DNA from 4 places in the Polaromonas sp. DSP2-3-2b2 genome. Region 2 is predicted to be linked to each of the others. Evidence: predicted binding sites of a transcription regulator. Region 2 holds the regulator's gene; each other region holds the start of a gene.
The links. Region 2 encodes sigma-54, which starts transcription at its own class of promoters, with help from an activator protein. Its sites were predicted from a motif close to TGGCANGNAANCTGCTTT; they were not measured.
Positions count from the first base shown of each region.

Region 1: a site for sigma-54 is predicted at 2,882-2,899, ahead of ACP7AD_RS03150 (ANTAR domain-containing response regulator). Genes of this name have one in related genera too.
Region 3: a site for sigma-54 is predicted at 1,880-1,897, ahead of glnA (type I glutamate--ammonia ligase). Genes of this name have one in related genera too.
Region 4: a site for sigma-54 is predicted at 3,198-3,215, ahead of ACP7AD_RS10770 (ammonium transporter). Genes of this name have one in related genera too.

Region 1 is NZ_JAFCTH010000002.1:251,672-256,602, reverse strand. Features, by position in the region: gene ntrB (nitrate ABC transporter permease) at 1-611, opposite strand, end outside; gene ACP7AD_RS03160 (CmpA/NrtA family ABC transporter substrate-binding protein) at 658-1,902, opposite strand; gene ACP7AD_RS03155 (hypothetical protein) at 1,901-2,107, shown strand; gene ACP7AD_RS03150 (ANTAR domain-containing response regulator) at 2,240-2,872, opposite strand; gene tsaD (tRNA (adenosine(37)-N6)-threonylcarbamoyltransferase complex transferase subunit TsaD) at 2,979-4,052, shown strand; gene ACP7AD_RS03140 (branched-chain amino acid ABC transporter substrate-binding protein) at 4,148-4,931, shown strand, end outside.
Region 2 is NZ_JAFCTH010000023.1:5,493-10,423, forward strand. Features, by position in the region: gene ACP7AD_RS15685 (THUMP domain-containing class I SAM-dependent RNA methyltransferase) at 1-1,367, opposite strand, end outside; gene ACP7AD_RS15690 (RNA polymerase factor sigma-54) at 1,598-3,148, opposite strand; gene lptB (LPS export ABC transporter ATP-binding protein) at 3,159-3,956, opposite strand; gene lptA (lipopolysaccharide transport periplasmic protein LptA) at 3,961-4,602, opposite strand.
Region 3 is NZ_JAFCTH010000001.1:325,211-330,141, forward strand. Features, by position in the region: gene ACP7AD_RS01565 (hypothetical protein) at 1-203, opposite strand, end outside; gene glnA (type I glutamate--ammonia ligase) at 413-1,825, opposite strand; gene ACP7AD_RS01575 (competence/damage-inducible protein A) at 2,057-3,007, opposite strand; gene ACP7AD_RS01580 (EI24 domain-containing protein) at 3,025-3,933, opposite strand; gene ACP7AD_RS01585 (sterol desaturase family protein) at 3,941-4,931, opposite strand, start outside.
Region 4 is NZ_JAFCTH010000010.1:105,329-110,259, reverse strand. Features, by position in the region: gene ACP7AD_RS10785 (KdsC family phosphatase) at 1-256, shown strand, start outside; gene lptC (LPS export ABC transporter periplasmic protein LptC) at 253-960, shown strand; gene ACP7AD_RS10775 (RNA recognition motif domain-containing protein) at 1,136-1,600, opposite strand; gene ACP7AD_RS10770 (ammonium transporter) at 1,925-3,127, opposite strand; yybP-ykoY riboswitch at 3,299-3,452, shown strand; gene ACP7AD_RS10765 (TMEM165/GDT1 family protein) at 3,510-4,076, shown strand; gene metX (homoserine O-acetyltransferase MetX) at 4,298-4,931, shown strand, end outside.

The DNA.
Region 1 (4,931 bases), on a different contig from region 2:
ACGGCGGTGTTGATGATCATGGGCCAGATCGAGCAGATGAAAATCGTCCAGATCGCGGCCGGGTCGGCGCCCTTGAACACCAGCAGGCCAATCGGCAGCCAGGCCAGCGGCGACACCGGCCGCATCAGGCTGATCAGCGGGTTGAACATGTGGCTCAAAAAGGTGAAGCGGCCAATCAGGAAACCAACCGGAATGCCGACGATGGCCGCCAGCCCAAAGCCCATGGCCACGCGCTTGAGCGACGACAGCACGTTCCAGCCGACGCCCTGGTCGTTCGGACCGTTGCGGTAGAACGGGTCGCTGAACAGCACGACGGCCTGCAAAAACGTGTCCTTGGGCGACGGAATGCTGGCCTTGGTGGCGATGGACACCACCTCCCAGATCGCCACCAGCAGGGCCAGGCCGAGCAGGGGCGGCAGCACGCGCAGCCACAGTGCCGAGAAGTCCCGCTGCAACCTGGCCGCCTGTACCGTAGCCTTTTCAAGGCTTTTTACGGCATTTGCGCTTGTCCCGTCTGCGTTTACAGCTATCGAATGCGTAGCGCTCCGCTCCGCGCTTGACGCGGCCGGCAGGGCGGCTTCCCGGGGGCTGTGAAATACGGCACTGACCATGACGTCACCTCTTGATGAATGTTTCAATGAAATTTCAGGAGCGGCTTCAGGCGTGAACCTTGAAGCTGTCGGCGTACTTTTTCGGGTCCTTGCCGTCCCAGACCGTGCCGTCGATGAGTTTGCTGGTGCGCATCGCGTCTTTGGGCACATTTACCTTGGCGGCGCTGGCGGCCTGCTTGTAGATGTCGATCTTGTTGATCTGCTTGGCCACGGCCAGGTAGTCGGGGTGCTCCTTCATCAGGCCCCAGCGCTTGTGCTGCGTCAAAAACCACATGCCGTCGGACAGGTACGGAAAGTTCACCGCGCCGTCGCCCGAGAACTTCATGTAGTTCGGGTCGTCCCAGGTCTTGCCCATGCCGTTCTGGTAGCGGCCCAGGATGCGCTGGTTGATGGCGTCCACGCTGGTGTTGACATAGGCCTTGCCGGCGATGGTTTCGGCCATCTTGTTCTTGTTGGCCAGGCTGGCGTCAATCCACTGGCCGGCTTCCAGAATGGCGGCGGTCACGGCGCGCGCAGTATTGGGGTATTTCTGGGTGAACTCGGCGGTGGTGCCCAAGACTTTTTCCGGGTGGTCTTTCCAGATGTCTTGCGTGGTGACGGCGGTGATGCCGATGCCGTCCATGATGGCGCGGTGGTTCCAGGGCTCGCCGACGCAAAAGCCGTCCATGTTGCCGATGCGCATGTTGGCGACCATTTGCGGCGGCGGCACGGTGATGACCTTGGCATCCGTCATCGGGTTGATGCCGTTGGCGGCCAGCCAGTAGTACAGCCACATCGCGTGCGTGCCGGTCGGGAAGGTCTGGGCGAAGGTGTATTCGCGCTTTTCGCTGGCCATCAGCTTGGCCAGGCCGGGGCCATCGACCGCGCCCTTGTCGGCGAGTTTTTTGCTTAGCGTGATGGCCTGGCCGTTGTTGTTCAGCGTCATCAAGACCGCCATGTCTTTCTTGGGGCCGGACGTGCCGAGGTGCACGCCGTAGATCAGGCCGTAGAGTACATGGGCAAAATCGAGCTCGCCGTTGACCAGCTTGTCGCGCACACCGGCCCAGCTGGCTTCCTTGGAAGGGATGATGGTGACGCCGTATTTCTTGTCGATGCCCAGCACCGACGCCATGACGACCGAGGCGCAGTCGGTCAGCGGAATAAAGCCGATCTTGACCTCCTTCTTTTCCGGAGCGTCCGAGCCCTGGGCATACACGGCCGCGCGCAATGCCGGGCTGATGCCCACGGCGCCCACGGCGGCGGCTTGCAGCACGCTGCGGCGGGTCAGGGATGGTTTGAGCAGGTCCGTCATGTCAGCAACTCCTGGAAATAAAACAAAAATAAAAAAAGGCGTTCGACCCGAGTTGCCACATGAAGCTGTGACGACAGGGTTCGAACGCCTTTGTTCTTGGACTTTTCGCTTCGCCGTTGAAGCGGAAGGCCCGGTGTTCACTTCATTGCAAAAGCTGTGCCAGTTCGGACTGGTTGCTCGACAAACGCTGAAATTTTTAAGCTAATCTGGCTGTGGCGCTTGTCCTGCTTGCGCAAGCAGCTATTAATTAAATAGCATTTTGGCTGCTGGCGGGCCGAACGCCGGTTTTTTGAAGGCGCACTGCTGTTGTGCGCTGCACCATTTCGGCGTTGGTGGTTTAGCCGAGCAGGTCGGCCACATCGAGCATGCGCTGCGCCACGTCGCCCAGGCGCATGCCCTTGTCCATGGCCGCCTTGCGCAGTTTTTCATAGGCTGCCTGCTCCGAGAGGCCCTGGCGCTGCATCAGCAGGCCCTTGGCCCGGTCGATGACCTTTCGGTCCTTCAGCTCGGTGCGCGCATCGGCCAGTTCGCGGCGCAGTCCCTGTTCGTGCTCAAAGCGGGCCATGGCCACGTCCAGAATGGGACGGATGCGCGACGGCTCAAGGCCGGCGACGATGTACGCCGAAACGCCAGCGGCCACGGCGTCCTTCACGTGGCGGGTGTCGTCGTCATTGGTGAACAGCACGATGGGCCGGCGCTCGTCGCGCGTGGCCATGACGACGTGTTCCAGCGAATCGCGGGCATCGCTTTCGGCATCGACGATGATCATGTCGGGCTGCAGCTGGGCCAGCCGCTCGCGCAGAAACGTGTCGGCGGGCAGCGTGGCGACCAGGTTGAAGCCGCCTTCGAGCAGGCCGATGCGCAACTGGCGCGAGCGCTCGGCCAGCGCCACGGCGGCCTCGTCTGCGGCATCGGCCACCACCAGGTCCGGCGCAATCACCACGAGGCGCAGGGAAGAAACGGAATTCATGGGCCGGATTCTGCAAGATTCGCGCCATCAAATTTCCCCGAGACGGTTTTTATTTGGCCAAACCGTTGCCGCCGGGCCAAGGAAAGCCCTAACTTACACTTGGGCGATGCTAGTCCTAGGAATTGAATCAAGTTGCGATGAAACCGGCGTGGCGCTGGTCGACACCGGCGCCAGCCCGGTGCCGCGTCTGCTCGCGCATGCGCTCTACAGCCAGATCGTCATGCACCAGCCGTTTGGCGGCGTGGTGCCCGAACTGGCCAGCCGCGACCATATCCGGCGCGTACTGCCGCTGACGCAGGAGGTGATGCAGGGCGCGCAGCGTTCGCTGGCCGATGTCGATGTGGTGGCCTACACGCGTGGCCCGGGTCTGGCGGGCGCGCTGCTGGTGGGTGCCGGCGTGGCCTGCTCGCTGGCCGCCGCGCTGGGCAAGCCGGCGATGGGCGTGCACCACCTGGAAGGCCACCTGCTGTCTCCATTCCTGAGCGCCGACCCGCCCGAGTTTCCGTTTGTCGCGCTGCTGGTGTCGGGCGGCCACACCCAGCTGATGCGCGTGGACCGGGTCGGCAGCTATGAGCTGCTCGGCGAAACCATCGACGACGCGGCCGGCGAGGCCTTCGACAAGTCGGCCAAGCTGATGGGCCTGCCGTATCCCGGCGGCTCGCACCTGGCCCGGCTGGCGCTGGGCGGCGACGCCGCGGCCTTCAAGCTGCCGCGCCCGCTGCTGCACAGCGGCAACCTCGATTTTTCATTCTCGGGCCTGAAAACCGCCGTGCTGACGCAGGCGAAAAAGTTAGGGGCCGATATGGAAAGCCGCAAGGCTGACCTGGCCGCTTCCACGCAGGCGGCGATTGTCGAGGTGCTGGTGAAGAAAACGCTGGCTGCCTTGTCGCAAACCGCGCTCAAGCGGCTGGTGGTGGCGGGCGGCGTCGGCGCCAACGCCTTGCTGCGCAGCCAGCTTAATGCCGCCTGCCAGCAGCGCGGCATTCGCGTGCATTACCCCGAGCTGGAGTTTTGCACCGACAACGGCGCCATGATCGCGATGGCGGCCGGCATGCGACTGCAGGCCGGGCTGGTTGACCTGCCCATGCTGCAGGGCCGCTACACCTTTGACGTGAAGCCGCGCTGGAACCTGGCGGAGATTCAGCCCGTTCCCGCCCTCGTGGCTCCCCTGAACGCTTGAGCTTTTTTGGCGCGTCTGGGTCTAACCGCTGTCAGGCGGACAAATGCCCTGGCACTTAATTGAAATCAAATCAAAATAGGACGGTCTTCTTTTTTATGCAAAAGTTTTTTAAACATACTGCCGCCGCCCTGGGCCTGGGCCTTTCATTGCTGGCCCAGGCGCAGCCCGTTTCCCAGCCGCCGGTGCGCATCGCGCTGATCGAAAGCTTGTCCGGCGCTTTTGCCAACACCGGGGAAGCGGTGTTCCGCAATCTGGTGTGGGCCACCGAACGCGTCAATGCGCGCGGCGGCGTCAAGCTGGCCGACGGCGCGCACAACCTGGCGGTTGAACGTTACGACAGCAAAGGCCAGAACGAGGAAGCGCTGGCCGCGCTGCGCTCGGCAATCGACGACGGCGTGACCGTCATCGCGCAGGGCAATTCGTCGTCCGTGGCGGCAGCGCTGATCGACGCCATCAACAAGCACAACGAACGCGAGCCGGGCAAGCGCGTGCTGTTCCTGAACTATTCGGCGGTCGATCCCATTTTGACGAACGAGAAATGCAGCTACTGGCATTTCCGCTTCGACGCCCATGCCGACATGCGCATGGCCGCGCTGATGGACGTATTCAAGGACGACGCGGCGGTCAAAAAGGTCTACCTGATCGGCCAGGACTACAGCTTCGGCCAGGCTGTGCTGCGCGAAGGGCGCAAGCAGATCGCGGCGCAGCGGCCCGATGTGCAGATCGTCGGCGACGAGCTGCATCCGATCGGCCGCGTCAAGGACTTCATTCCGTACGCCGTCAAGATCAAGACCAGCGGCGCGCAGGCGGTGCTGACGGGCAACTGGGGCAATGACCTGACGCTGCTCATCAAGGCGGCCAGGGAAGTCGGTTACGACG
Region 2 (4,931 bases):
CCGGCCACCATGTCGAAGCGGAACAGCCGGCATTCGATCGGGCCGTTCCACATCGGCACGCGGCGCGACTCCTTCAGGCGCATCTTGTTGGGCAATTTCAGGTCGGGCGTGAGCACGTGGGCGGTCCAGCCGGCGTAGTTTTTCTTCCAGTGCGCGGCCAGTTGCGGGAAGAAGTCGGAGGCTTCCTCGCCCCAGGCGTTTTGCGCCTGCTCGCGGCCGGGGTTGGCCGAGCGGTCGCGCGGCGGCTCGAAGCCTGTTTCATCGCGGCTGTCGTGCTCGTTGCGTTCATTGCGGCCCTGGCGGCTGTCCCGTTCCTGGCGCACCACCGGCTGGCCGAATTCATCAACGCTCTGACCCTGGAATTGCGAACGCCGCTGCTCGCGCTGCTGCACGCCGCTGGTGCCAGCCACGCCCGCCACGTCGATGCGCTCGCCGTACGGCGGGTTCACCAGCATCACGCCGCTCGGCGCGGGCGGCATGCGCTGCAGCGCGTCGCCGCCGCGCACCTGCACCGCATGCGCGACGCCGGCGCGTTCGGCATTGCGCTCGGCAAAATCGACCATGCGGAAGGACACATCGCTGCCGAACACCGGCGCCGTGGGTTCGGTAATCGCCGCTTCGGCCTGGTCGAGCAGGCCTTCCCACACGTGGCCCTGGAAGGGCAAATACTTCTGGAAGGCAAAGCGGCGGTTGATGCCCGGCGCGATGTTGCAGGCGATCTGCGCCGCCTCGATGACGATGGTGCCCGAGCCGCAGCACGGGTCGTACAGCGGCACGCCGTCCTTGCACAGCTGGTCCCAGCCGCTGGCGGCGATCATCGCGGCGGCCAGCGTTTCCTTGAGCGGCGCGTCGCCCTTGTCCTCGCGCCAGCCGCGCTTGAACAGCGGCTCGCCCGAGGTGTCGATGTACACCGTCACGGTGTCGGTGGTGAGGTGCACATACACGCGCACGTCGGGCCAGCGGGTATCGACGCTGGGGCGCACGTCGTTGAACTTGTGCCGGAAGCGGTCGGCAATCGCGTCCTTGATCTTGAGCGCGGCAAAGTTCAGGCTTTGCAGCGGGCTGTGCTGGGCGGTGATCTCGACCTTGAAGGTCTGCGCGGGCGTGAACCAGATTTCCCAGGCGACGCTGGCCGCCGCGTTGTACAGGTCCTGCTCGCTGCGGTAGGTGCCGTGCTGCAGCTCGATCAGCACGCGCTGGGCCAGGCGGCTGTGCAGGTTGAGCTGCAGCGCTTCGCGCCACGAGCCCTGCAGCTGCACGCCGGCGCGCCAGGCCTTGCCCTCGATGCCGGTGATGCGCCGGACTTCGGCGGCCAGCAGGTTCTCGACGCCGGCGGCGCAGGGGAGGAAGAGTTGGAGTTGGTTCATAAGTTATCTCACTGTGCTGGGCTGATTGTGAGGAGCCGCAGCTTTGTTGGGTAGAACCCGTATCTACATCAGGGCGAACGGATAAAGAGCGAACCACACGCAGTGGCAAGGATGCAGCGTGTCGCTCCCCACCAGCAGGGGCCGCGGGACTGGCTTTGCCAGACCGCAGGCGCAGCGGCCCCCTCGGGGGGGCAGGGAGTTACGCGAAGCGAACGACCGTGGGGGCAACATCACAGCGCTTTGCGTAAATTCGTGGGCGCGATGCGCAACGCCTCGCGGTATTTGGCCACCGTGCGGCGGGCGCATTCGATGCCTTGCTCCTTGAGCATTTCGGAAATCTGGCTGTCGCTGAGCGGCTTTTTCGGGCTTTCGATTGCTATGAACTGCTTGATCAGCGCGCGCACGGCGGTGCTGGACGCATTGCCGCCGCTCTCGGTGCCCAGGCCCGAGCCAAAGAAATACTTCAGCTCGAAGGTGCCAAACGGCGTGCCCATGTACTTGGCGGTGGTGACGCGCGAAATCGTCGATTCGTGCAGGCCCAGTTCGTCGGCGATCTCGCGCAGCACCAGCGGCCGCATGGCGAGCTCGCCGTGGGTGAAGAAGTTTTTTTGCCGCTCGACGATGGCGTTGCTGACGCGCAGGATGGTGTCGAAACGTTGCTGGATGTTCTTGATGAACCAGCGCGCTTCCTGCAGCCGCTGCTGCAGCGCCTGGCCGCCGCCCCGGCCGCCGTGCTGGCGCAGGGCGCTGGCGTAGATGTCGTGGACCCGCAGCCGGGGCATGACGTCGCTGTTGAGCGTGACCTTGAAGCCCCGGCCGGCCTTGACGACGATCACGTCGGGAACGATCAGGTTGCGCTCGACATTGGCAAAACGCCGGCCGGGCTTGGGGTCGAGCCGGGCGATCAGGCCAATCGCGCCCTTGATGGCGTCTTCGGGGAATTTGCACAGGTGCGACAGGCGCTTGACATCGCGCTTGGCCAGCAACTCCATCGGCTGCTGGCAGATCGCCATGGCGGCGCACGACTCCAGGCTGTTCTTGCACTCAAACAGTTGCAGTCGCAGGCATTCGGCCAGGGTGCGCGCGCCGACGCCGGCAGGCTCCATGTGCTGGAGCAGTTGCAAGGCGATGGCGAACTGCTCTTCCAGTTCTTCGGCCTGCTCCGGGTCGCCGCTGGCCAGTCCGGCGGCGAGCGACGCCAGGCTGTCTTCGAGGTAGCCGTCGTCGTTGAGCGACTCGATCAGGAAGTGCAGGGCGGCGCGGTCGAGTTCGGACAGGCGCAGGCCGAGCGCCTGCCGGTGCAGGTGGTCTTGCAGCGACTCGTGCGCGCCGGTCAGGTCGGACGCTTCGGCGTTGCTGTCGTCCAGGTTGTTCTTGCGCGCTGGTGCGTCGCCGCCCCATTCGCTGTCGTCGGGCGAAGACTCGACCGAGCCATCGCCTTCCCAGCTTTCTTCCAGCGCGGCCTCGGTGCCGGCCTCTGCTGTGGTTTCAGACTCTTTTGATGCGCTTGCGCTTGCTGTGTCTGCGCTTACAGCTATTGAATCCGTAGCAGACTCGAATTCGCGGCTGTCCTGGCTGACCGGGGTGTCGGTCTGGTCCAGGCCAAATTCCTCGCGCGGCGCGCTGTCGTCCGCCAGTTCGAGAAACGGGTTTTCATCGAGCATCTGCTCGACTTCCTGGCTCAGCTCCAGCGTCGAGAGCTGCAGCAGCCGGATCGACTGCTGCAGCTGCGGCGTGAGCGCCAGGTGCTGCGAAACGCGCAGTGAAAGTCCTTGTTTCATGACTGGCGCATCACATCTTGAAGTGTTCGCCCAAATACACCCGGCGTACCTCGGTGTTGTTCACGATCTCGGCCGGCGTGCCGTTGGCCAGCACATGGCCGTCGCTGATGATGTAGGCGTGATCGCAAATGCCCAGCGTCTCGCGAACGTTGTGGTCGGTGATCAAGACGCCGATGCCGCGCGACTTGAGAAAACCGATGATGCGCTGGATCTCGATCACGGCAATCGGGTCGATGCCGGCAAACGGCTCGTCGAGCAGGATGAAGCGCGGCTGGGTGGCCAGGGCTCTGGCAATCTCGACGCGGCGGCGCTCGCCGCCCGACAGCGACAAGGCCGGCGAGTCGCGCAGATGGTCGACGCGCAGGTCCTTGAGCAGCGCATCGAGCCGCGACTCCAGCTCGGCGCGGCCCAGCGGCTTGCCGGCGGCATCGCGCTGCAGTTCCAGCACGGCGCGAACGTTTTCCTGGACTGTGAGTTTGCGAAAGATCGACGCTTCCTGCGGCAGGTAGCTCAGGCCCAGGCGCGCGCGCTTGTGGATCGGCATGTGCTCGACCGGCTGGCCGTCGATGGAAATCTCGCCCGCATCGGCGCGCACCAAGCCGACGATCATGTAGAACGAGGTGGTCTTGCCCGCGCCATTCGGGCCCAGCAGGCCGACCACCTCGCCTTTTTGCACCGACAGCGACACGTCCTGCACCACCAGGCGGCTGCCGTAGGACTTTCGCAATCCGTGGGCAACCAGGCTGCTGGACGTGTCGAGGCGAACCGCGCCCTCCTGCGGAGGTATTTTTTCAATCGCTCGATTCATGGGGTCAAGGTGCTTTCGGGGCTGCGCCCGTGCCCAGCGTGGTGCTGGGGCGTAAAACGGGCGCCGGTCCGCCGGCTGGCGGGGCGGCGGTGGCGCCAGACACCGTGCCGCGCGGCGACAGCATGGCGCGAACCCGTCCGCCGGGATTGTCGGCGGTGCGGGTTTGCGCGCCGGCGTCGACCGTGAACACATCGGTGTTGTTGTCGTACACGATCAGCCCGCCGGTGGTTTCGTCGCTCAGCGTCGCGCCCTTGAAGCGGCGCACCACGGCGCGCTTGATGAATTTCACCAGGTCGGCGCGGCTGTCGTATTCGATCCGCTCGCCTTCGCCTTCGATGTACTCATCGACGCCGTCGCGCTTCTTGCGGTAGTAGGCCAGCTTGCCCGGCGCCGCCGTGGCCACGGCCAGCTGGTAGCCCTCGGGGTCCTGGCTGACCTCCACCAGTGCGCCGCGGATGATGGTCGTGCCCTTGGTGATGACGACATTGCCGGTGAACACGCTGGTCTGCTTGAGGTCGTCATAGCGCAGGGCATCGGCCTCGGCATTCATCGGCTTGTCGCGGTCGGCCTTCTCGGCTGCAGCGGGCAGCGCCACGCCTGCGGCGAGGAAGGCCATCAAGAGGAAAGAACAAAAGGAGCGTTTCATAAGGCACGAATCTTGCAGCTATGGGTTCTGCCATTGTAGCCACGCCGGTCGCAAGAATCGCAGGAGCGCGCAAACAGAGTTGCATGACCTGGACGGCCCATTGCAAAGTTTTCCTGCCCTGGCTGTTATTCCAATTCGCGTTGGAAACGGTCATTTCGTTGCGTTGCCAGGCACTTCCTGCGAAACATCATGGCTGGACGGCATAACCGGCGGCCAGCGGAACACTAAAAGTTCTTTCCTGTCGGCACGCGTTGCGACGAAGCGTGCCTTTCCTTCGCAAGACGCGCTGCACCGGGCAGTTCCTCCCACGCGGAGTGCTCTGCCCAGCG
Region 3 (4,931 bases), on a different contig from region 2:
ACGTTGCCGCCGGACACCGCCTTGCAATTGCGCGACTGCGCATCCTTGACGTTGTTGATGTATTCAGGCGCCGCGCCGCCGACGCCGGCGCAGCGGAAAATCTGTTGCGCCCAGGCGCTGGTTCCCGGGCCAAGCAGCAGCACGCAAGCCAGCGACAGGGAGGAAAGGGATGGCAGGAAATGCGGAAATGAGGTGTTTTTCATTGGAAAGTGCCCAGCGTCTGGAGCCGCTTGCGTGCAAGTGTGCAGGGTGGAGACAGGAATCGCCTGAGAGTATCCGTCAAAGCGGAAAAAATGCGAAATCCGCAGCGCATCTATCCCACACGCGCATAAAAAAAGGATGGCAGATGCCATCCTTTTTTATGCGCCGTTGGCCTTCCTGCTTGCCAGGCAATCCAACGGCCGGGCCGTGCTTACAGCGAGTAGTACATGTCGTATTCGACCGGCGAGACTTCAACGCGGGTACGGTTGACTTCGCCCATCTTCAGTTCGATGTAGGCATCGAGCATGCTGTCGGTGAACACGCCGCCCTTGGTCAGGAAGGCGCGGTCCTTGTCGAGTTCTTCCAGCGCCTGGTCCAGGCTGTGGCAGACGGTGGGCACCAGCTTGTCTTCTTCGGGCGGCAGATGGTACAGGTCCTTGGTGGCGGCTTCGCCGGGGTGGATCTTGTTTTCCACGCCGTCCATGCCGGCCATCAACAGGGCCGCAAAGCCCAGGTAAGGGTTCATCAGCGGATCGGGGAAGCGCGCTTCGACGCGGCGGCCCTTGGGGTTGGCCACGTAGGGAATGCGGATCGATGCCGAGCGGTTCTTGGCCGAGTAAGCCAGCTTGACCGGAGCTTCGAAGTGCGGGACCAGGCGGCGGTAGCTGTTGGTGCCGGGGTTGGTGATGGCGTTCAGGGCACGGGCGTGCTTGATGATGCCGCCGATGTAGTGCAGCGCAAAGTCGCTCAGGCCGGCATAGCCGTCGCCGGCAAACAGGTTCTTTCCGTCTTTCCACACCGACTGATGCACATGCATACCCGAGCCGTTGTCGCCCGCATAAGGCTTGGGCATGAAGGTGGCGGTCTTGCCGTAGGCGTTGGCCACGTTGTGAACCACGTACTTTTGCATGATGGTCCAGTCAGCGCGCTCGACCAGCGTCGAGAAACGCGTGCCGAGTTCGTTCTGGCCGGCGGCCACTTCGTGGTGGATCACTTCGACAGGAATACCCAGCGATTCGAGAATCAGCGACATTTCAGCGCGCATGTCGTGCGTGCTGTCCACGGGTGGCACGGGGAAATAACCGCCCTTGACGGTGGGACGGTGGCCGCGGTTGCCGCCTTCGAGCTTTGTGCCGGTGTTCCATGGCGCTTCATACTCTTCGATTTCGTAGAAGCTGTGGCCCGGCTCGGTGCTCCAGCGCACGCCGTCGAAGATGAAGAATTCTGGCTCTGGTCCGAAATAGGCGGTGTCGCCCAGGCCGGTGGACTTCAGATAGGCTTCGGCGCGCTTGGCGATGGAGCGCGGATCACGCTCGTAAGCCTTGCCGTCGGTTGGCTCGATCACGTCGCACGTCATGATCAGCGTCGTTTCCTCAAAGAACGGATCAATGTTGGCCGTGTTCGGATCGGGGATCAGCTGCATGTCCGAGGCTTCGATGCCCTTCCAGCCGGCGATGGACGAACCGTCGAATGCATGGCCGTCGGTGAATTTGTTTTCATCAAAGTGAGACACGGGCACCGTGGTGTGGTGCTGTTTGCCCCGGGTGTCGGTAAAACGGAAGTCAACGAACTTGACTTCGTTTTCCTTGACCATGTTCATGACGTCTGCGACGGTCTTTGCCATTCAAGAATCTCCTGTACTGGATGGTGGTTTAAAAATTCGGCTCAGTTTTTGTTGAATGCACTTTTTGTGCCAAAGCCGGGAACACCGGGGTTTTGGCCAAACCCGTCATTGTGCCGCCGCTATTGTCGCTACGGAATGGCAATTGACTTGTTTTGAAACAGCAGTTTTGAAAATTAACCCAGAAATGCACTATTAAGGTGCAAATATTTGCTTAATTTGGCAACTTTTTTGTTAGCGCACCAATTCAGGGCCAAGCTGAAGATTGAATTGGTGCAAGCCTGCCAGCAGAGCGGGATAAGCCCGGTTGATGGCCTCCGCCGGGCCCTTGACGCCGAGTTCAATATGGCGGCCATATTGCGGATGGTCGACGCTGGGCAGGCTGAACACCTTCACGCCGGCATGTTCGGCTTCAATCGCCAGCATCAAGGGCGTCAGCGTGGCTTCCATCGACCCCATCACGATGACCGATTTTTCGACAGCGCCCGAGGTGCTGTGCAAGTGGGCGTAGCGGTTGTCCAGCACCCACTCGACCATGGGCCAGGCCATGACTGGAAAACCCGGCAAGAAGTGGATGCCCCCACGGTCGCTCACTTCGTGTAGCTCCCTGCCCCCCGAGGGGGCCGCTGCGCCTGCGGTCTGGCAAAGCCGGTCCTGCGGCCCTGGCTGGCCTGCAAGCACGGCCGGTTGTGCGCCGCCCTCTTCTCCACGCTCGACAAAGCAGCTGAAGCCCGGAATCTTGTTGTACGGATTTGGGATGATTTGCGCGCCTACCGGAAACACGCCCATGTTCAGGCGGTGCAGGTTGTCATGGCGGTCGGGCTCGTAGGCGGCGCCCTGCTCTTTTGCCGTGTCGCGTATGCGTTCCTCGATCAGCCGTTTGGCTTCAGGGTGCAGCGCCAGCTCAACGCCAAGGGCTTTGGCTGCGCACTGGCGCGTGTGGTCGTCCGGCGTGGCACCAATGCCGCCGGTGCTGAACACCACATCGCCCGAATCACGCGCAGCCGCAAAGGCGCGCTTCAGCGTGGCGGTGATGCGCGCCGGATCGTCGCCGACATACTCGGCATAGGCCAGCGGCAGACCGCGTGCAGCCAGCAGTTCGATGATTTTGGGCAGGTGCTTGTCGGCACGCTTGCCCGAAAGTATTTCATCGCCAATGATGATGAGTCCGAATTGAGGGGTCATGCGAAAGGGTCCTGAAGTTAGGCCAATGAATCGGACGAGCCGCCTGCCGACCTGGGCGCCATAGGCGGTGGTGACTCGTCAACTATTAATTCGGTAGCAGCTTGTGCAGACGGCGCCTGCGCAAAAGCACTATTTCGCTTGCGAAGCTGCTCCAGCGCGGCCAGGCAGAAATGGGCAAACCACAGCGACGAAAAGGCAAACACCAGCGTGTAGATCCAGATCGCCAGCGGCACCAGGATGGGCGCCATGGCGATGAACATGGCGCCCGAGGCCCAGAGCAGGCTGGGCGCGGCGCCAAGGTAGCCGCTAAGCACGCCGATGCCCAGCAGCGGCAGGCGGTTTTCCCGGAACAGTTGCTCGCGTTCCTCGCGGCTGGCATGGTCGGCCAGGGCATCGTAAGACATGACGCGGTAGGTCAGCCAGCCCCAGATCAGCGGCGGCAGGATCAGGATCAGCGGCGGCACCAGCCAGAGCGGAACCGTCGCCACCAGCGCCACGATGGCCAGCAAGGTCGAGCCCAGCGACCAGACAATGCTGGCGAGCATCGAGCCGCCTTTTTTTCGCTCCAGTTGCGGAAACCGCCGGCTCGCCACCAGCGCGACCATGCTGGGCGTCATGAACACGGCCACCAGCAGCAAGGTCGCGATGACGATCACCGGAATGGCAAGAAAAAGCACCAGCGCCGGCGCCAGCACCAGGCGCAGGCTGCCCAGTCCGATGCCGTCGAGCCAGTGCACCATGGCATTGACCAGCTCATAGCTTTCCAGACTGGCGCGCACCGCGATCAGCGCGCTTTCCCAGTAAAGGTAGCCCAGCGTCAGCGACAGCACGCCCATGATGACGACCGGCAGGATCGACAGGACGATGACGCGGGGATGCAGGCAGTACATCACCGCCCGCCAGAAGGAATCAAGCATCGTGTTCATGCGCGCTTCAGGCCCGGCCGAACAGCCGCTTCATGCCCAGCCACTGCTGAGACCAGAAGCCGCTGCCGTAGTCGCGCTGCTTCTCGACCTGGTCACGAATGCCGGTGGGGTCAAAGCGAAGCTCGAAATTGGCCGTGCCGAACAGCATGTCCCACCACGGCAGCAATACCCCAAAATTTTGCCCGCCGAGTTTATAAGCCCCCACGCTCCCCACTTCGTGTGGTTCGCTGCCCCCCGGGGGGGCGCTGCGCCTGCGGCCCGGCGAAGCCGGTTCCGCGGCCCCGGCTGGTGAAGATGGGGACGACGACTCCCGCAGGCTTGGCGTTGCGTTATACCTTGTTTGTACCGGCGTTTCATGGCCAATGCCGATGCTGTGGTGCAGCCGGTGAAAGCGCGGGCTGACCCACAGGCGCTCGCCCACCCGGCCGAACCACAGCCGCACGTTGGCGTGCTGAAAGCTTTCGCTCAGCTGCGTCAGCGCGACGATGACGATGAACTGGTCAGACGCCACGCCGATCAGCTGCGCGACGACCACGACGACGCTGTCAACCAAGATACTGTCGAGCAGGTGGTTGCGGTTGTCGCTCCACATCGTCATCTGCCGCTGCGAATGGTGCAGCGAATGCAGCCGCCACCACCACTCCAGCTGATGCTGGCCACGGTGCGTCCAGTAGGCGACAAAGTCGAACACCAGCAAATAGATGAACAGGCTCACGACGGCCTTGTCGGTCACGCCGGGCCACAGCTGGTCCAGGTGAAAGGTTCCGTAGCCGGCAGTGCGCAGCGCGCCAAAGGCGATGTCAAACCACGGCTCAAGCGTAAAAAACAGCGCCAGCCGGAACAGCCCGAGCCGGTGGATCAGCGTGTAGAGCACGTCGATGCGTATGCTCGCCCGGTCAGCGGGCGAGTCCATCGCCTCGACCGGTCGCCAGCGCTGCAGCGGGCCAATCACCGCCAGCAGGACGACGACCTGCAGGACGCCCATCATGAACCAGGCC
Region 4 (4,931 bases), on a different contig from region 2:
CGCCGAGCAGACCCTGAAGGCCCTTGGGCTGGACTGGAGTGCGGCTGCCGCGATGGGCGACGACTGGCCGGATGTGCCCGTCATGAGCCGCTCGGCATTGAGCTGCGCGCCCGCCAATGCCCACCTGGAAGTCAGGTCACGCGCCCATCACATCACACAGGCCCGGGGAGGCGAGGGAGCTGCCCGTGAATTTTGTGATTTGTTGCTTGTCGCCGCCGGTCACTATGCCGGGCTGCTGCGCGAGTACCTTGCATGATGGATGTCTTGGACGGCCGCAAAAACGCAGGAAACTTCAAGGTGCCGCATAAAAGTGGATGGCGAAAATTTCTCTCCCTCTGGGACCGGACGGCCATGTACATGCCGCTTCTCATGATGGGAGCGCTGGCTTTGGGAACCTATTGGCTGGTGCGCAACACGCCGACTTTCAGCGCCCCGGAGGCGGTCCGGGCGGTCGTGCATGAGGTGGATTATTTCATGCAGAATTTCACCATCAAGACCTTTGACGAGGACGGCAAACTCAAAAGTGAAATTGCGGGAACGGAGGCCCGGCATTTTGCCGATACCGACATTCTGGAAATTGACCAGGCACGAATCCACAACATCAACATCAACAGGCAACTCACCACGGCCACTGCCAATCGGGCTTATTCAAACGGCGATGGCTCGGAGGTCCAATTGACTGGCAACGCACGGGTGGTGCGTGAAGCCAGTCGCAACGTACAAGGCAAGGAAGCACCGAAGCTGGAATTTCGCGGTGAATTTCTTCATGCTTTTTTGAATGAAGAACGCGTCCAGTCGCATCTGCCTGTGGTCCTGATCCGGGGCACTGACCAGTTCACCGGCAATGTTTTTACCTACAACAATCTCGACCAGGTGGCTGTTCTTACAGGCCGCGTTCGTGGGGTTTTGATGCCGAATTCAGCAAAGCAACCCCTCGCTCCTGTTTCCAAATCCCGGTGAGAAGCAGGCTGCTCCGCTTGGGTTGTTTGCTTGCCATTGACATGCAAGGGAAGTGAACTGAAATGCAAAACGGCTTCAAAATCGAAGTTTTGAAGCCGTTTCGGACATTTGTTGGTCAGAGACCAACGAAGCTGGTTATACAGGCCAGTTGGCCTGACGGGAAATAGCGCAGGGCTTAGTAGCCGCCGCGTCCGCCGCCGCCGCCACCGGAGCGTCCGCCACCAGCACCGCCACCGCCGTACGGGCTACGGAAACCACCGTCGCTGCCGCCGCCGCCGGAAGAACGACCGCCGCCGCCACCGCCGCCGTATCCGCCACCACCACCGCCGCCAGCGCCGCCACCGTAGCCGCCACCACCGCCACCGAAGCCGCCGGTGCGTGGAGGACGTGCCTCCATCGGACGAGCTTCGTTGACAACAACGCTGCGGCCGCCCAGAGGCTGACCGTTCATGCCATTGATGGCAGCTTGCGCTTCTGCGTCGCTGGCCATTTCGACAAAACCAAAGCCCTTGGAGCGACCGGTGTCGCGTTCCATCATGACTTTGGCGCTGGTTACAGCGCCGAATTGACCAAAGGATTGCTGCAGGTCTTCGTCACGCACCGAGTAAGGCAGGTTGCCAACGTAAAGTTTGTTGCCCATGAAGGGACTCCTCTAAAACACATAAATAAAAGCGATGGGGTCCCGAAAGCACAACAAATCTTCGACGTACCGCTGTAGCGCGCGAAACTTACCGATCACCTAACAAGTGCAAACTGTGAATTTGCACCGAGATATTATGCTTTACTTCCTCCAAAGTCCAACCGTGAAATTGTCCGCTGACAAGCCTTTCCACCAAGAGTTGGTAGGTGAAAACACTGACATCCTGTCGTTTTTTTTGGAACGAAAGTCGTTTGGAATTTAGGTTGCGGTTGTTGACAAATCAAAAATTCTTTACCATCTTCTTGTCTTAATAGTTACATAAAGCTACCAATTAACCTCACGCTCAGGCGTTGCGCCAATGCGGTGAATCGACCGATCGGCGCCTTCAAACTCTTCTTCCTGTGTCAATCGCAGTCCCATGGTCATTTTGAGTGCGCCATACACCAAGAATCCCATGAGCACCGCCCACGCCACGCCTATGACGGTGCCAATCAGCTGCGCGCCAAAGTTGACGCCGCCCAAGCCGCCAAACGCCTTGCTGCCAAAAATGCCTGCAGCCAGCCCGCCCCAGGTGCCGCACAGCCCGTGCAGCGGCCAGACGCCAAGCACATCGTCGATTTTCCATTTGTTCTGCGTCAGCGTGAACATCACCACAAAGACGGCTCCTGCCACGCCGCCGACGACCAGCGCGCCCAGCGGATGCATGACGTCCGAACCGGCGCACACCGCCACCAGTCCGGCCAGCGGCCCGTTGTGTACAAAACCGGGGTCGTTCTTGCCAAAAGCCAGCGCCGCCAGTGTGCCGCCGACCATCGCCATCAGCGAGTTGACCGCCACCAGGCCGGAAATCTTGTCAAGCGTTTGCGCGCTCATCACGTTGAAGCCAAACCAGCCGACCACCAAAATCCAGGCGCCCAGCGCCAGGAAGGGAATGCTGGACGGCGGATGCGCCGACATCGCGCCGTCCTTGCGGTAGCGGTTGCTGCGCGCGCCTAGCAACAGCACGGCGGGAAGCGCCAGCCAGCCGCCCAGCGCATGAACCACGACAGAGCCGGCAAAATCATGAAACTCGGCTCCGGTCAGCGACTTGATCCAAGCCTGCACGCCAAAGTGCTGATTCCAGGCGATGCCTTCAAAAAATGGATAGACAAATCCGACGATGACCCCCGTTGCAATCAGCTGGGGATAAAAGCGCGCGCGCTCGGCAATGCCACCCGAGATGATCGCCGGAATGGCGGCCGCGAAGGTCAGCAGGAAAAAGAACCGGACCAGCTCATAACCGTTCCTCGCGGCCAGTTGCTCGGCGCCGACAAAAAAATGGGTGCCGTAGGCCACGCCATAACCAACGGCAAAATACACCACGGTGGACACCGAAAAATCCACCAATATCTTGACCAGTGCGTTGACCTGGTTCTTCTTGCGCACCGTGCCGAGTTCCAGAAAGGCAAAACCGGCATGCATCGCCAGCACCATGATGCCGCCCAACAAGATGAACAAGGCATCAGAACCCTGTTTTAGTGCTTCCATAACGCGCTCTCTTTGTGAAATGTAATGTGTTGGTGCGTTTTCTGGAAAATTCCAAAAACTGCACCAAAACAAAGCAAGAAACACGCCTTGAAGAGTGAACCGTCATGGTGCGCGCTGCTTATTGTGAGAATTGCTCTTGCGCTTGTCCCGCAAGCCGCCCCCCTTATAATTCCGGCTGTCATTGGGGAGTAGCCGCCCTTCTTCACTGAGAGGGGTTTGCGTCAACAGACTTGTCTGGCCTTGCAACAAGGTCAACATGGCGCAAACAGTTTTTCAAGCCTGGCGAGACCTTTGACTGCACAGCCTCCAGAACTTTTTAAAGCTTCAGGCCGGGGATGTCGTGCAGTCATTGGTTTTTAAAACCGGCTTGAGCTGTTTTTTCATGGAAGCTTTCCTCGTCTCCACCGGTATCGTCGGCCTTGCTGAAATGGGCGACAAAACCCAGCTTCTTGCGCTGGTGCTCGCGGCCAAATTCAGAAGACCCTGGCCCATCGTCTGGGGCATCCTGGCCGCCACCATTGCCAACCATGCGATGGCTGGCGCACTCGGCGCCTGGGCGACCACCTTTCTGGGCCCGCAAACCCTGCGCTGGATTCTGGGCATTTCCTTCATCGCCATGGCGCTGTGGATGCTGATTCCCGACAAGCTCGACGAGGATGACCTCGACAAGAAGCCGCCCCGCTTCGGCGTCTTCGGCACCACGGTGTTCGTGTTTTTCCTGGCGGAGATGGGCGACAAGACGCAGATTGCCACCGTGATGCTCGCCGCGCGCTATGACGCCTATTTCTGGGTGGTCGCGGGCACCACGCTGGGCATGATGCTCGCCAATGCGCCGGTGGTCTGGCTGGGCAGCCGCTTCATGCACCTGATCCCGCTGCGCATAGTGCATGTCGTGTCGGCGCTGATCTTCGCGGCGCTCGGCGTGCTGGCGCTGGCCGTGCCGGCCTAGATTGCTATACTGGCCAGGCGCCGATTTGCTCAGCTTGCGGGCGCGTAAAAAGTACCGCTAAAGACGATTCTCCCTATCAACCCGGACTCGCCTTAGCGATGCCGGGTTTTCTTTTTTGCCACCCGAAGTTGCCGTTGTCCTGTCCCGAACCTGTACTGATTACCGTGGATTCACCCCTCACAGTGCCCATTGCCCCCGTCCTTGTCGCCGCGCCAGCCTCTATGCACTTTGCCGAAGCGCTGCCCCTGCGCAGCGGCGCCTCGATCCGCGCTTATGACCTGAGCTATGAAACCTACGGCCAGCTCAACGCCGACAAATCCAACGCGGTGCTGGTCTGCCACGCGCTCAATGCATCGCACCATGTGGCCGGCGTCTATCTGGACGAAGCCGGCCAGGTCAGGGACAAGTCCGAAGGCTGGTGGGACACCATGATCGGCCCCGGCAAGCCGCTCGACACCAACCGGTTTTTTGTGATTGGCGTGAACAACCTCGGTTCGTGCTTCGGCTCGACCGGGCCGATGCAGGTCAACCCCGACACCGGCGAAGTGTATGGTGCCGATTTTCCGGTCGTCACGGTGCAGGACTGGGTCAACGCGCAGGCCAGATTGCTCGATGCACTCGGCATCCAGACGCTGGCCGCCGTCATGGGCGGCAGCCTGGGCGGCATGCAGGCGCTCTCGTGGACGCTGCAATACCCGAATCGCGTGCGCCATGCGGTGGTCGTGGCCAGCGCGCCCAACCTGACGGCCGAGAACATCGCCTTCAACGAAGTCGCGCGCCGCGCCATCGTCACCGACCCCGACTTTCACGAAGGCCACTTCTACCGGCACGGCGTGCTGCCCAAGCGCGGCCTGC